Linked DNA regions of Methylovirgula sp. 4M-Z18. The protein of the gene in region 2 interacts with the protein of the main gene of each other region in a pairwise test. Links are inferred from orthologs where the notes say so. Each region holds a gene or a part of one and is shown on either strand. Other genes may lie near its edges.

Region 1 (5,192 bases), 1.7 Mb from region 2 along the record:
ATTCACTTTCACCAGCCAACCAACCCATCAATCATCGGCATCGTGATGCTGCTGGCTCTTGCCCGCGTCGCCGGCGCGCTTCGGATAGGGCTTGCCGCTCATCAGACCGGCCCACAGGATCTTGTTGTACCCCACCGCATCGATCTTATCCTCGACCGAGAAGTCCATGCCCTTGGTCGCGCGCGCCCAATAGCGCACATCGTGCGTGGGCTTCAGCGCCGCGGTTTGGAAGTCGCGCATCGGGATCGGCAATTGCGCGCTCTTCAACAGGCCCGATGCCTGCGCCTTGTAGGTCCATTTGGGCTGGTTGAGGTCGAACACGTCGGTCATCGGTCCCTGGGTCGCGTCGAAGAGGCCGAGATGATCGAGACCGAGCACTTCGGTCATCGTGCGGATCATATTGACCGTCGTGTAATGGGTGCTGACGACGGCGCCCTGTTTGACGTAAGGCCCGAAGATGAAGCCGGTGCTGCGATGCGCATCGACATGGTCGGGGCCGTCCTGCGCATCGTCTTCGACGACGAAGATCAGGGTGTCCGCCGCATAGGGGCTGTTCGCCACCGCCTCGGCAACGCGGCCCACCGCATAATCATTGTCGGCCAATTGCAGTTCCGGCGTGTTCACGCCGTCGATCGCGGCGGCATAGGCGCCGGTGTGGTCGTGCGGCAGACGCAGCAGCGTAAGCGACGGCAATTGGCCGTTGGTGGTGAACTCCTTGAACTCGCGCTCCCATTCCTGCTCGCGATAGAGGTCGGGATAGGCATTGTCATAGCCGCGGAAGTAGGGATCGGTGCGATCGATCAGCGCCGGACTGGTGGCATAGGACTGCACGACCTTGTTGGCAAAGGGCGTGCGATCGCGCGGGATCGCATGGTCGCCGCTATAGCGCGAGAGGTCGATGAAGAAGCCGTAATTGCGCACGGTCAGCCCGGCCCGGAGCGCCGCGTTCCAGATATAGCCCTGCTGCACCGCATCGGACGGGCCGTCGGGCGCGGAAATGTCGCCATTGCCCGGCAGCAGATCCGGATCGTTCGGCAGCGCGGGATTGGCGGCGAGGCGCGCGGGCCCGGTGAGGCCCATATTGACGTCGCGGTTCGTGCCTTCCCAATCGTAGGAGCCGCCGCGCGTTTTGGGATTGTTGGGGCTCGCGGCGTAATTGACGGGGAGCATTTTGGCGCCGGCATCCGATTCGCGCGCGCCGGTGCTCCAGGGCCAGCCGTCGCCGCTGACGTCGCCTGAATCGTAGAAATTATCGAGCGTGACGAAATCCTTCGCCAATTTATGGAAATTCGGCGTCGTCGCGTTGGGGAATTCGGCGAGCGACGGCGCGCTATTGCCCCGCCCCACATCGCCCAGGATCTCATCATAGGTGCGGTTTTCCTTGATGATGTAGATCACGTGCTTGATGTTCTGCCGCAACGCACGCATCGTCGCGATGTCGTTGTCGCTCAGGGCCGCGTTGAAGCTGTTGTTGCTGGCGACCTGTTGGGTCAAGGCATCCAGCGTCACCTTGTCGGGGGCCGGCATCCACATGAACCCGCCCTTGCTGAGCTGCTCGATATACTGGTTCTGCACCTGGGTGATGGGCGAGTTGGCGACCGGACAGGGCGTCTTGCCATAACCCAGGCAATTGCCGGCATTGGGGCCCGGCATGTTCTTCGTATAGACGACATAAAGAGCGCCGTTCGCGCCGGCGGCGACATCGGAGGGATACCAGCCGGTTGGAATGAGGCCGGTCACGGCCGGAGCCGCACCGTCGAGCGCGATCACTGCTACGTCATTGGTGCCGCGGTTGGTGACATAAAGGGTTTTCTCGTCCGGCGAGAGTGCGAGCCCGTTCGGCGATGCGCCGCGATATTGCATCTCGGTGATCAATCCGGCCGGCGCGACCGTCGAGATGCTCGACACGACCTTGTTGGTCGCCGTATCGATGACCGAAACGACATCGGCATTATCGGACGCGACATAAAGCAGCGTCTGAGCCTTGTTCAGGATCATCTTGTTTGGATTGCCCTTCACGGGGATTCGTGTGGTGACCTGCACGGTATTGCCGGAGAGATCGAGCACGACGATTTCGCGGTCCCGCTCGCTCGACACATAGGCGGTCTTGTTGCCGACGATGCGCACCGAATTGGGATATTCGCCGCCCGGCGTGCCCGCGGCACCCCCGTTCTTGCCGGGGCGCAGGTCCTGCTCGACCGCGACTTTGCCGGCCGCGAGATCAATGAGAGAAACCGAGTCATTATAGCGGTTGGCGACGAGCGCGAACTTGCCGTCTGCCGTCACATCCACGCCCATGGCGAGCGGCCCACCGCTCATGCCGTTGCCGGCTTTGTGATTGAGGGCGACGGGGCCCCCCGCCTCCACCCAGCCGTTCTGGGTCAAGCCAAAGACATGCAGGTTATCGTCGCCGCCGCCGCTGACGTAAAAATGCTGGCCGTCGGAGGCGAAGGCGATGCCGACATAAGTATCGGGCACTTGCAGCACCTGCTTCTTGACCGGCGTTCCCTCGGAGACATCGAAAACGAAGACGTATTCGTTGGCATCCTGCTTGATGACGCCGCCCTTCGCGTCGGTGATGTTGTTGTAGCCGCTGGTGAGGACCAGCAGCGTCTTGCGGTCCGGGCTAAGCGCGGTCGACACCGGCTGGCCCGCCAAATAATGCGGCGCATCGGCGAGGCCCGGATTGAGCGGAACAAAGGCGGTGCCCGGCGTCGCGGCCGGCGAAATCCGTTGCCCGGTCGACAGCAAGGTCGTGCTGCCCTCGCCGAGCATTGGCACCGTGTCGGCCAGCGCACCGGACCAGGTACCAAAGGTTGTTACGACAACGGTCGCAAGCAGGAGCTCTTTGAGCATGGTGCGCCTTTCTCTTCAGGACAGGGGAAAGATGGGTTTCGAAACGACAGAAACCGAGTGGCTGCGCCACGGATAGCCGATATTAGGTGGCTTAAATGAAGTGCCGGTGACAGTGCTCTAAAGCGCTTCGGCCTTTGGACGACGCGCCTATGCGAGGCCGGTACGGCCTGTTCATGCCCGCGCGGCGGGATGCCCACCCGGCAAGCAAGGCCGGCAGTACCAGGCCCAGTTCTGCACAAATAATCATCAGACAATGCCTATATCGGCACGATTGTCCACGCCCACGCCTTGCCCAGATCAATGCCGATTCGCGTGTTTTCACGCATTTTGCCGGTTATTGACGCGAGTTTTGCGAATTTGCCGCCCCACTTGGCCGCTGACGAGCGCTTTTCCGATCTGGCGAAGCACAAGCAGCGCAAAATGACCGAAATCGCCTGATGCCGACAATGCAGGCAATTCGCCGGTCATGAATTAGCCTTCGTGCTCAATTTTGCGCCATTGCGACAATTTTTCCCGTCCATTCCGCGATATCGGTTCAAAAGAACTGGACGGCTTTCCCCCGGCAATGGCAGTCTGGCATAGCGGGTGCTTAGGGAATTGCGCCGGTGAGTTTGGCTCGCGCCGCAACGGGGCGAAGCCGCCGGTTGAGTGGGAGGCGATTGCGCGCATGAAAAAGATCGAGGCCATCATCAAGCCGTTCAAGCTCGACGAGGTGAAGGAAGCGCTGCAAGACATTGGTTTGCAAGGCATTACCGTCACCGAGGCAAAGGGCTTCGGCCGGCAGAAGGGCCATACCGAACTCTATCGCGGCGCGGAATATGTCGTCGACTTCCTGCCAAAGGTGAAAATCGAAATTGTGCTCGCCGATGATGCGGTCGAGCGCGCCGTTGACGCGATCCGAACTGCCGCGCAAACCGGCCGGATCGGCGATGGCAAGATTTTTGTATCGAATATCGAAGGTGCCGTTCGCATCCGTACCGGCGAAACCGGGTTGGACGCGATCTAAAGCCTTCGTTTTTCCCAGCCCGTTCGGGCCAACATGTCGATCAATCAACGAAAGAGGCTACTCATGAAAACCGCCAAGGACGTCCTGAAGGCGATCAAGGATAATGACGTAAAATATGTCGATCTGCGTTTCACCGATCCGCGCGGCAAGTGGCAGCATGTGACCTTCGATCAGAGCCTCATCGACGAGGACGCGTTTGCCGACGGCCTGATGTTCGACGGCTCCTCGATCGCCGGCTGGAAGGCGATCAACGAATCCGACATGACGCTGATGCCCGATCCGACCTCCGCCTGCATGGATCCGTTCTTCGCGGCGTCCACGATGGTCATCACCTGCGACATTCTCGAGCCCTCGACCGGCGAGCCCTATGGCCGCGATCCGCGCGGCATCGCCAAGAAGGCCGAAGCTTATCTGAAGTCCACCGGCATCGGCGACTCGGTCTTCGTTGGCCCGGAAGCTGAGTTCTTCGTGTTCGACGACGTGCGTTTCGCCTCCGAGCCCTACAACACGGGCTTCATCCTCGACCATGCCGAACTGCCGACCAACAGCGACACCGCCTATGAAGGCGGCAACCTCGGCCACCGCGTGCGCACCAAGGGCGGCTATTTCCCGGTTCCGCCGGTCGATTCGGCGCAGGACATGCGCGGCGAAATGCTGGCCGCGATGGCGCAGATGGGCGCGGTCGTCGAAAAGCACCACCACGAAGTGGCATCCGCCCAGCACGAACTCGGCCTGAAGTTCGGCCCGCTCACCACCATGGCCGACCACCTGCAGGTCTATAAATACTGCATCCACCAGGTGGCGCAGAGCTATGGCAAGTCGGCAACCTTCATGCCGAAACCCGTTTTCGGCGACAACGGCTCGGGCATGCACGTGCACCAGTCGATCTGGAAAGGTGGCAAGCCCCTGTTCGCCGGCAACAAATATGCCGACCTCAGCCAGGAATGCCTGTGGTACATCGGCGGCATCATCAAGCACGCCAAGGCGCTGAACGCCTTCACCAACCCGTCGACCAATTCCTACAAGCGTCTGGTCCCTGGCTATGAAGCGCCGGTGCTGCTCGCCTATTCGGCGCGCAACCGTTCGGCCTCCTGCCGCATTCCGTTCACCTCGAACCCGAAGGCCAAGCGCGTCGAGGTTCGCTTCCCCGATCCGGCGGCGAACCCCTATCTCGCTTTCGCGGCGATGCTGATGGCCGGCCTCGACGGCATCCAGAACAAGCTCGATCCGGGCTCGGCGATGGACAAGGACCTCTACGACCTGCCGCCGAAGGAACTGAAGAAGATCCCGACGGTCTGCGGCAGCTTGCGCGAAGCGCTCGCCAGCCTCG
Region 2 (7,977 bases):
CGTGCTCATGGTCTTTGCCAGTTGCACGCTGCTGCTGGCGCTCAGCTGGGGCGGCTTGCGCTACCCTTGGGGTTCGCCGCAAGTGTTGGGGCTCATCGGCCTCTCCGTGCTGCTGTGGGCGGGCTTCGGCTGGCGCGTGAGCCGCGCGCAAGAGCCGCTCATTCCCATGAGCGTGCTCGCCAATCCGGTGGTGCGTGCCGGCACTTTGTCGGCCTGTTTCGGCATGGGCGCCTTTATCGGCCTGTCGATCTACATTCCGATTTATATGGAAGCGGTCTACGGCCTCGACCCGAGCCATTCCGGGTTGGCGCTTGTCCCTTTTATGATCGGCACGGTGACGGGCGCGACGATTTCCGGCCGCATTCTCACCTTCGTGAAACATTACAAGCGCATGCCGACTGCGGGCCTCGTTCTGTCGGTCGTCTCAGCCGCCCTTGTCGCGCTCAGTCCGGTGCAATTGCCGCTGTGGGCGCTGGAGCTTGCCTTTGTCGGCATGAGCATGGGCCTGGGCACGATTTTGCCCGTCTGCACCATCGCCATCCAAAATGCCGTGGCGATGCACGAACTCGGCACGGCGACGGGCGCCGCCAATTTCTTCCGCTCGCTCGGCGGCGCCTTGGCTGTGGCCCTGTTCGGTGCGATCGTTCTGGGCGGTTCGGCGGTGGCGAGTTCCTCCGGCCATGGCGTGTCGCTCGAATCGCTGCTGGCGAGCGGTGCCGACGTGACGGGCCTGGTGCGAATCTTCCGCACCGTCTTTGCGTCGGCGGCGCTGCTGCTCGCCTGCGCGCTGTTTTTTATGGCCATCATGGAAGAGCGCCCGCTGCGCAGCTCCGCCGCACCCGCGCCATCGCACGAGTGACGAGAACACAATCCCCGGCTTGACCCGGCTGCATCGCCTGTCTAGGTCTCTCAGGATCGAGAGGGATAAGTGGAGTGGCGCTGCGTGATTGATCGTTTGTTGGCCAGAATCATTGCCGGTCTCGTCACCCGCGGGACTTTGATCGTCTATACGCCCGGCGGCAAAAAGCGCAGTTTCGGCGATGGCTCCGGACAGGCCGTCGCCGTGCGTTTTACCGACCGCAAGGCCATTCTGGCCTTTCTCACCGATCCCGATCTGCGGGTCGGCGAATTGTTCATGGAAGGGCGGCTCAAGGTCGAGCAAGGCACAATCTACGATTTTCTCGACATGCTGCTGCGCGAGACCCATCGCGAAAAGGATCCGTTCGTCGTCAAGCTCATCGACCGCGCGCGCTTCCATGGCCGTAGGCTTCTGTCGAGAATCGGCCGCGATTCCGCCAAGGCCAACGTCGCGCATCATTACGACCTCGACCGCAAGCTCTACGATTTGTTCCTCGACAGCGACCGGCAATATTCCTGCGCCTATTTCGAGCGTTGGGATGCCTCGCTCGAGGACGCGCAGCTCGCTAAGAAGCGCCACATCGTTGCGAAACTCGGTGTCGAACCGGGCGACAAGGTGCTGGATATCGGCTCCGGTTGGGGCGGCATGGCGCTCTATCTCTCGGAGATCGCGAAGGCCGATTACGTGCTCGGCGTCACGTTGTCGGAAGAGCAATTGGCGCTGGCCAACGAGCGGGCAAAGGCCAAGAAGATCGAAGACAAGGTGCAGTTCGAGTTGCGCGATTACCGCGACGTCACCGGCCCGTTCAAGCGCATCGTTTCGGTCGGCATGTTCGAGCACGTGGGCTACCAGACCTATTCCGCCTTCTTCCAGAAATGCTACGACCTGCTCGACGATGACGGCGTGATGCTGTTGCACACGATCGGCCAGATCGATGGCCCCAACGCGCCGAATGCCTGGCTGACCAAGTACATCTTCCCCGGCGGCTATCTGCCGGCGCTGTCCGAAATCACGCCGATCGTGGAGCGCATCGGCTTCACCGTGACCGATGTCGAAATCCTGCGCCTGCATTACGCGCAAACCCTGCGCCATTGGCGCAACCGCTTCATGGCGCGGCGCGAGGAAGCCAAGGCGCTCTACGACGAACGCTTCTGCCTGATGTGGGAATATTATCTCGCCATGTGCGAAGTCGCGTTTCACTATGAGAATGTCGCAGTGTTTCAGATTCAGCTCGCCCGCAAGCAGACCGCCGTGCCGCTCACGCGCGATTATATCGCCGAGCGCGAGACCGCCTTGCGCAAGCGGGAGGCAGAGCTGACGCTGCTCTGAGCGCGCCACGTGCGGCATGGCGAAATCTCGGGAGGAGCATAGGCACATGCTGGACTGGGACAAAATCGTCGCCCATGCGCTTGCGCTGCCGGGCACCGAGTCCGGAACCCATTACGGTCTGCCTACCGCGAAGGCGAATGGCCATGCGATCGTCAGCCCCGGCCATCAGCCCGGCAGTTTCGTGCTGCATATCGACAAAGGCACGAAGGAGATGCTGCTCGAAACCGATCCCGGCACCTATTGGCAAACCGCGCATTATGACGGCTGGCCAGCGGTTCTCGTCCGCTACGACAGCAAAGACCCGGATCGCATTTTGGCGATGGTCGAGAAAGCGCGCGACTGGGCCATGGCACGCAAGCCGAACAAGGCGGCGCGGGCGCCGACGAAACGGCGATACACTTGAGCGCTGCGCAACAACGATTTCAAAATGATCCTTTGCCTCACTTCGTCATTTTGAGGCGCCATGTTCACCCTCGCGCCTGCTGTGTGACCGGCGCGACGCGCGTGAGGCTGCAGCATTTGCCTCATCGCCCTTCTTCTTCCCGTCCTCGTCGACCGCAAAGACTTCGAGCAGATGGCGCTTGATCGCCGCTTGCCGCGTCGCATTGGTGACCTTCGCGCCGGTGAGATCGGTCACGTAAAAGACGTCTACCGCCTTTTCACCGAAGGTCGCGACATGGGCGGAGCCGATGTTGAGGTTAAGCCGCCACATCACATTGGTGAGATCGTAGAGCAGGCCGGGGCGGTCGAGGCCGGAGACTTCGAGCAGCGTGTAGCGATTCGACAGCCCATTGTCGATCATCACTTCCGGCGCGAGCGGGAAGGTCTTGGCGCGTCCCTTCGGCACGCCGCCCTTGGCTGCCACCACCGAGCCGAGCTGGATTTCGCCGCGCAAGGCCTTTTCGATATGTGTGGCGATGCGGTCGGCGCGGCGGCGCTCGTCGTCGTCGCGCTCAAAGCCGCGGCTGATGAAGATCGTATCGAGCGCGAGGCCGTCGTTGGTGGTGAAAATCTGCGCGTCGACGATATTGGCGCCCGCTGCCGCGCAGGCGCCGAAAATCACCGACAGGAGCCGCGGGTGATCCGGCGCGATGACGGTCAGCTCGGTGACGCTGCGGAATTCGTCGGTCGCGACTTCCGTCACCAGGGATTTCATTTCGACCGCGGCAAGCCGCAGCAAATTCGCGTGCTGAATCTTGCGCGGCAGATCGACCTTCAGCCAATAGGCCGGATAATGGCGCTGCGCATATTGGTCGAATTCGTAGTCCGACCAGCCCGGCAGGCTCTTGCGCAATTGGTCTTGCGCATAGGCGACACGGCCCTTGCGGTCGACCGCCGAATAGCCGCCGGTCAGCACGATTTCGGTTTCCCAATAGAGCGTGCGCAGCAATTGCCCCTTCCAGCCGTTCCACACGCCGGGGCCGACGGCGCGAATATCGCAGACCGTCAACAGCAGCAGCAGGCGCAGGCGCTCCAAGCTCTGGACGATATGGGCGAATGTCTCGATGGTACGCGGGTCGGACAGATCGCGGCTCTGCGCTGTCGTCGACATCACGAGGTGGTATTCGACGAGCCAGGCGACCGTCTCGGTCTCCGCCGTACTCATGCCGAAGCGCGGGCACAATTTGCGCGCGACCTCCGCGCCGGCGAGCGAGTGATCCTCTTTGCGGCCTTTGGCGATATCGTGCAGGAAGGCCGCGACATAGAGCACGCGCCGATTGGGAATGTTCGGCATGATCTCGGCCGAGACCGGCAATTCTTCCTTGAACCGTCCCGCGCCGATTGCTGCCAGAACGCCGACGGTGCGGATCAAATGTTCGTCGACGGTGTAGTGATGATACATGTTGAACTGCATCATCGCGACGACGCGGCCGAAATCGGGAATGAAGCGGCCAAGCACGCCCGCCTCGTTCATGCGGCGCAGCACGATTTCCGGCGTATGGCGCGAGGTGAGAATGTCGAGGAAGAGCCGGTTGGCCTCGTGGTCCTCGCGGATGCGCGCGTTGATGTTCTTCAACGACAGGGTGACGAGGCGCGTCGCATCCGGGTGAATGGCGAGGCCGGTTTGGTCGGCGGCCCAGAACAGGCGGATAAGATTGACCGGATCCGTGTCGAACACGTCCGGCCGTGCGACGGTGATGCGGTTGGTCTCGATCGCAAAGGCGGTCATGCCTTCGACATGTTTGCGCCGCCGCAACCGCCCCATGAAGCGGTCGAGCATGGCACGCGGTTTCGCCTCGCGCTCCTCCATCGCCGAGCACACGATGGCGGTGAGATCGCCAACATCCTTGGCGATGAGGAAATAGTGCTTCATGAACCGCTCGACCGCGGAGAGGCCGGTGCGCGAGGCATAACCGAGTTCGTTCGCCACTTGCCGCTGGCGGTCAAAGGTCAAGCGCTCTTCGGCGCGGCCGGTGATGAAATGCAGCAGGCAGCGCACGCACCACAAAAATTCGTCGCAGCGTTTGAACAGCCGCAATTCCTGCGGCGTGAATAGGCCGGCGGCAACGAGTTCCGAGACGTCGCGCACGCGGTACACATATTTGGCAATCCAGAACAAGGTGTTGAGATCGCGCAATCCCCCCTTGCCCTCTTTCACATTGGGTTCGACGAGATAGCGCGACGCGCCGGCCCGATTGACGCGCGACTCGCGTTCGGCGAGTTTTGCCGCGACGAATTCGCGGGCGCTGCCGCGCACCACGTCGCGGTCGAAGGCCTCGCGCAAGTCGTCGAACAACACGCGATCGCCGTCGATGAAGCGCGCTTCCAGCATTGCTGTGCGGACCGTCATGTCGCCCTTGGCTTGGCGAATGCATTCGCTGACCGAACGGGTGGCGTGGCCGACCTTCTGGCGCAGGTCCCACAGTACGTAGAGGATGGTTTCCACCACGCTTTCGCACCAGGGCGTCTGCTTGTAGGGCAGCAGGAACAGGAGGTCGATGTCGGAGCCGGGCGCCAGCGTGCCGCGGCCATACCCGCCGACCGCGACGATCGACAGCCGTTCGCCGCTCGACGGGTTCTGGTTGGGATAAATGTAGCGCACGACGTAATCGTGGATAGCGCGGATCAGATCGTCCTCGAGCGTGGCGAGCCGCGCGGCGCACAGGAGGCCACGGGGATAGGCCTCGAAATCGGCGCGGATGCGCGCACGCTCCTCTTCGAGCGCCTGTTTGAAGCGCTCGGTCGCCGCTTTGCGGAAAGCCGTATTGTCGTGCGGATGGGCCTTCCGCAGCACCGCGATATCGGCGTCGAGCGCGGCCCGGTCGAGCACGATGTCGCGCACCCGCGCGGCGGGGTGGCGGTAGGGCGGATCGATCGTGTCCAAAGGCGTCATGGAATCGCTATCATAACTCAAATCTTGAGACCGCTTTACTCCCCGGCGGGGCGAAAAGCACGGAGAAAGGCGCGCACTGGGCGGAGCTCAATCTACGCCGTTCTCCCAATAGGGTGGATCGCCGAATGCGGCCTTCAAGTGATCCGCTAACGCGCGAAGTTTCGCGGGCGGCCGCCGGCCTTCCGGATGGGCCAGGTAGATGAATTCCGAGGCCGGACGAACGCCGACATCGACGACCTTAACCTTGCCATCGCGAATATCCGGCCCGGCGATGAAGAGGGGCAGCAGGGCGATGCCGAGACCGGCGACCGTGGCGTCCCGCATCATATCGCCATTGTTGACCCTGAATCCGATGCGGGCGCGAACGATCTCAACGCCCTTCGGGGTTGCGAAGCGCCAGTCCGCAACGCCGCGGTTCGTGTAGAAAATGCCCTTGTGCGCATTGAGCTCGGCAATCGTCGCGGGCACGCCGTGGCGGGCGAGATAATCGTCGGAGGCCACCAGCACGCGGCGGCTCGGCGCCAGGCGCCAGACCATGAGTCGGGAATCGTCGATGGTCCCGTGCCGCACGACGCCGTCATAGACCCCCGAAGCGATATCGACACGGCGGTCGTCGAGGTCGAGCGACATCTCGATTTCGGGATTGGCGGCGAGAAAGGGGTAGAGCGCCGGCCCCAGATGCATCCGGCCGAAGGTGACGGGCGCCGAGATCCGCATTGGGCCGCTGAGAGTCCCACGCCGTTCGGCCAAATCGGTCTTTGCTTCCGACACTTCCTGCAGGATCCGTTTGGCGCGCTCAAGGAAGGCGGCACCGTCCTCCGTCACCGAGACCCTGCGCGTCGTACGATGGAGAAGTGAAGCCCCAAGGCTCCGTTCCAACTCAGCGAGCCGTTCGCTGACGACCGATTTCGACAGCCGGAGCGCCCGTGCCGCCTCGCTGATCGAGCCCTCTTCGGCAACCGCCACGAAACTGGCAATGCCATCGAATTTCATTGTTCTATCTTTCCGGAAAGTAGATACATGATTTGCATAATAGTCCGAACAGGCAGCTTGGGCCATATTCCGCCGCATGGAAGATCCATACCAACGAGAAGGAACCGAAATCATGGACAGGCTCAAAGGCAAGCGCGCCCTCATCACCGGCGGCACCAGCGGCATCGGGCTGGAGACGGCGCGTCAATTTCTCAGTGAGGGCGCGCGCGTCGCCGTCACCGGCACCAATCCCGCCACGCTGGAGGCCGCGCAGAAGGAACTCGGCCCGGATGTGCTGGTCATCAAGGCCGACGCCGCCGACGTCGCGGGCCAGAGGATCGTGGCGGAAGCCGTCAAACAGGCGTTCGGCGGTCTCGACATCGTCTTCGTCAACGCCGGCATCGCTCTGCTCAAGCCCCTCGAGGCTTGGGACGAGGCCAATTTCGACCGCGTCTTCGATATCAACGTCAAGGGTCCGTATTTCTTGCTGCAGGCGCTGCTGCCGATCCTGGCCAATCCGGCATCGATCGTGCTGAATACGTCGGTCAATGCCCATATCGGCATGCCGAATTCGAGCGTCTATGCTGCCACGAAGGCCGCGCTGCAGTCATTCATCCGCACTTTGTCGGGCGAACTCATCGGGCGCGGCATCCGTCTCAATGCGGTCAGCCCCGGCCCCATCACGACCCCTCTTTACGGCAAGCTCGGTTTCAATGAGGCCGACCTCAAAAACGTTGCCGAAAACATCAAGGGCCTGGTGCCGGCCGGCCGGTTCGGTGAGCCCTCCGAGATCGCGAAGGCCGTGGTGTTCCTGGCTTCGGACGAGGCCACCTACACCGTCGGCAGCGAAATCATGATCGATGGTGGCATGGGCACGCTGTAAATCTCACCATCGCGACGGCCCGATCTGCCGCTCGTCCAACGCAACGCTCTTCACCAAGGCGACGATGGCGTCGCCTTCCCTGAGCCCGAGTTCGTTCACCGCCTTGCGGGTGACGGCGGCGGCGAGCTGATTGCCGCCTGGCAGGGCGATATGCACCAGCGCCAGCGGGCCATCGTCCATCTCGATTTGATCGATCTGGCCCTGCAGCGCGGTGCGCATAGTGAGGCCCGACAGTAGAGTGCGGCTCAGGGCAACATCGGTCGAGCGGATGACGATCCGGGTCGGCGTGCCGGCGGCGCCGATGCGGCCGATCATCTGAATCGCTCCCGCCGGATGCTCGATCGTGGTCAGCCCATGGGCGGCATCATAAGCGCCGATCTCCGCGGTGAGCACGGAGGCGAGGTCGAAGCGGCTTTCGTCGCTTTGCCAAGAGCGTCCGAACACGTCCTGCGGCGCGCCGCGCCGCACGATTTTGCCCTTGGCGAGCACGATCACCTGGGCGGCGAGCCGCGCCACTTCGGGGATCGCGTGCGAGACATAGATGATCGGCACGCCGGCGACATCGCGCACCTGCTCGATCATCGGCAGGATTTCCTGTCG

What was found. The genes of interacting proteins can lie anywhere in the genome.
Region 1: the proteins of V9T28_RS01580 (region 2) and V9T28_RS09370 interact in binary tests that used the Escherichia coli proteins (3 or more experiments, as listed by UniProt). The link is inferred for Methylovirgula sp. 4M-Z18 from one-to-one orthologs.

Annotation. Positions count from the first base shown.
Region 1 is NZ_CP149574.1:2,024,353-2,029,544, reverse strand. Bases 2,267-5,192 are described here. They hold V9T28_RS09370 (P-II family nitrogen regulator), read left to right. Parts: upstream 2,267-3,523; coding sequence 3,524-3,862; downstream 3,863-5,192. Other genes in these bases: glnA (type I glutamate--ammonia ligase), read left to right, coding at 3,926-5,192; V9T28_RS09375 (hypothetical protein), read right to left, coding at 3,175-3,324; V9T28_RS09380 (hypothetical protein), read right to left, coding at 2,267-2,856. Also shown: more of V9T28_RS09380, read right to left, coding at 28-2,266. UniProt on the Escherichia coli protein: P-II indirectly controls the transcription of the glutamine synthetase gene (glnA). P-II prevents NR-II-catalyzed conversion of NR-I to NR-I-phosphate, the transcriptional activator of GlnA. When P-II is uridylylated to P-II-UMP, these events are reversed.
Region 2 is NZ_CP149574.1:352,830-360,806, forward strand. Bases 2,437-5,881 are described here. They hold V9T28_RS01580 ([protein-PII] uridylyltransferase), read right to left. Parts: upstream 5,523-5,881; coding sequence 2,637-5,522; downstream 2,437-2,636. Other genes in these bases: V9T28_RS01575 (hypothetical protein), read left to right, coding at 2,437-2,591; V9T28_RS01585 (LysR family transcriptional regulator), read right to left, coding at 5,610-5,881. In the rest of the region: V9T28_RS01565 (MDR family MFS transporter), read left to right, coding at 1-859; V9T28_RS01570 (SAM-dependent methyltransferase), read left to right, coding at 944-2,188; more of V9T28_RS01575, read left to right, coding at 2,235-2,436; more of V9T28_RS01585, read right to left, coding at 5,882-6,515; V9T28_RS01590 (SDR family oxidoreductase), read left to right, coding at 6,628-7,377; modC (molybdenum ABC transporter ATP-binding protein), read right to left, coding at 7,381-7,977.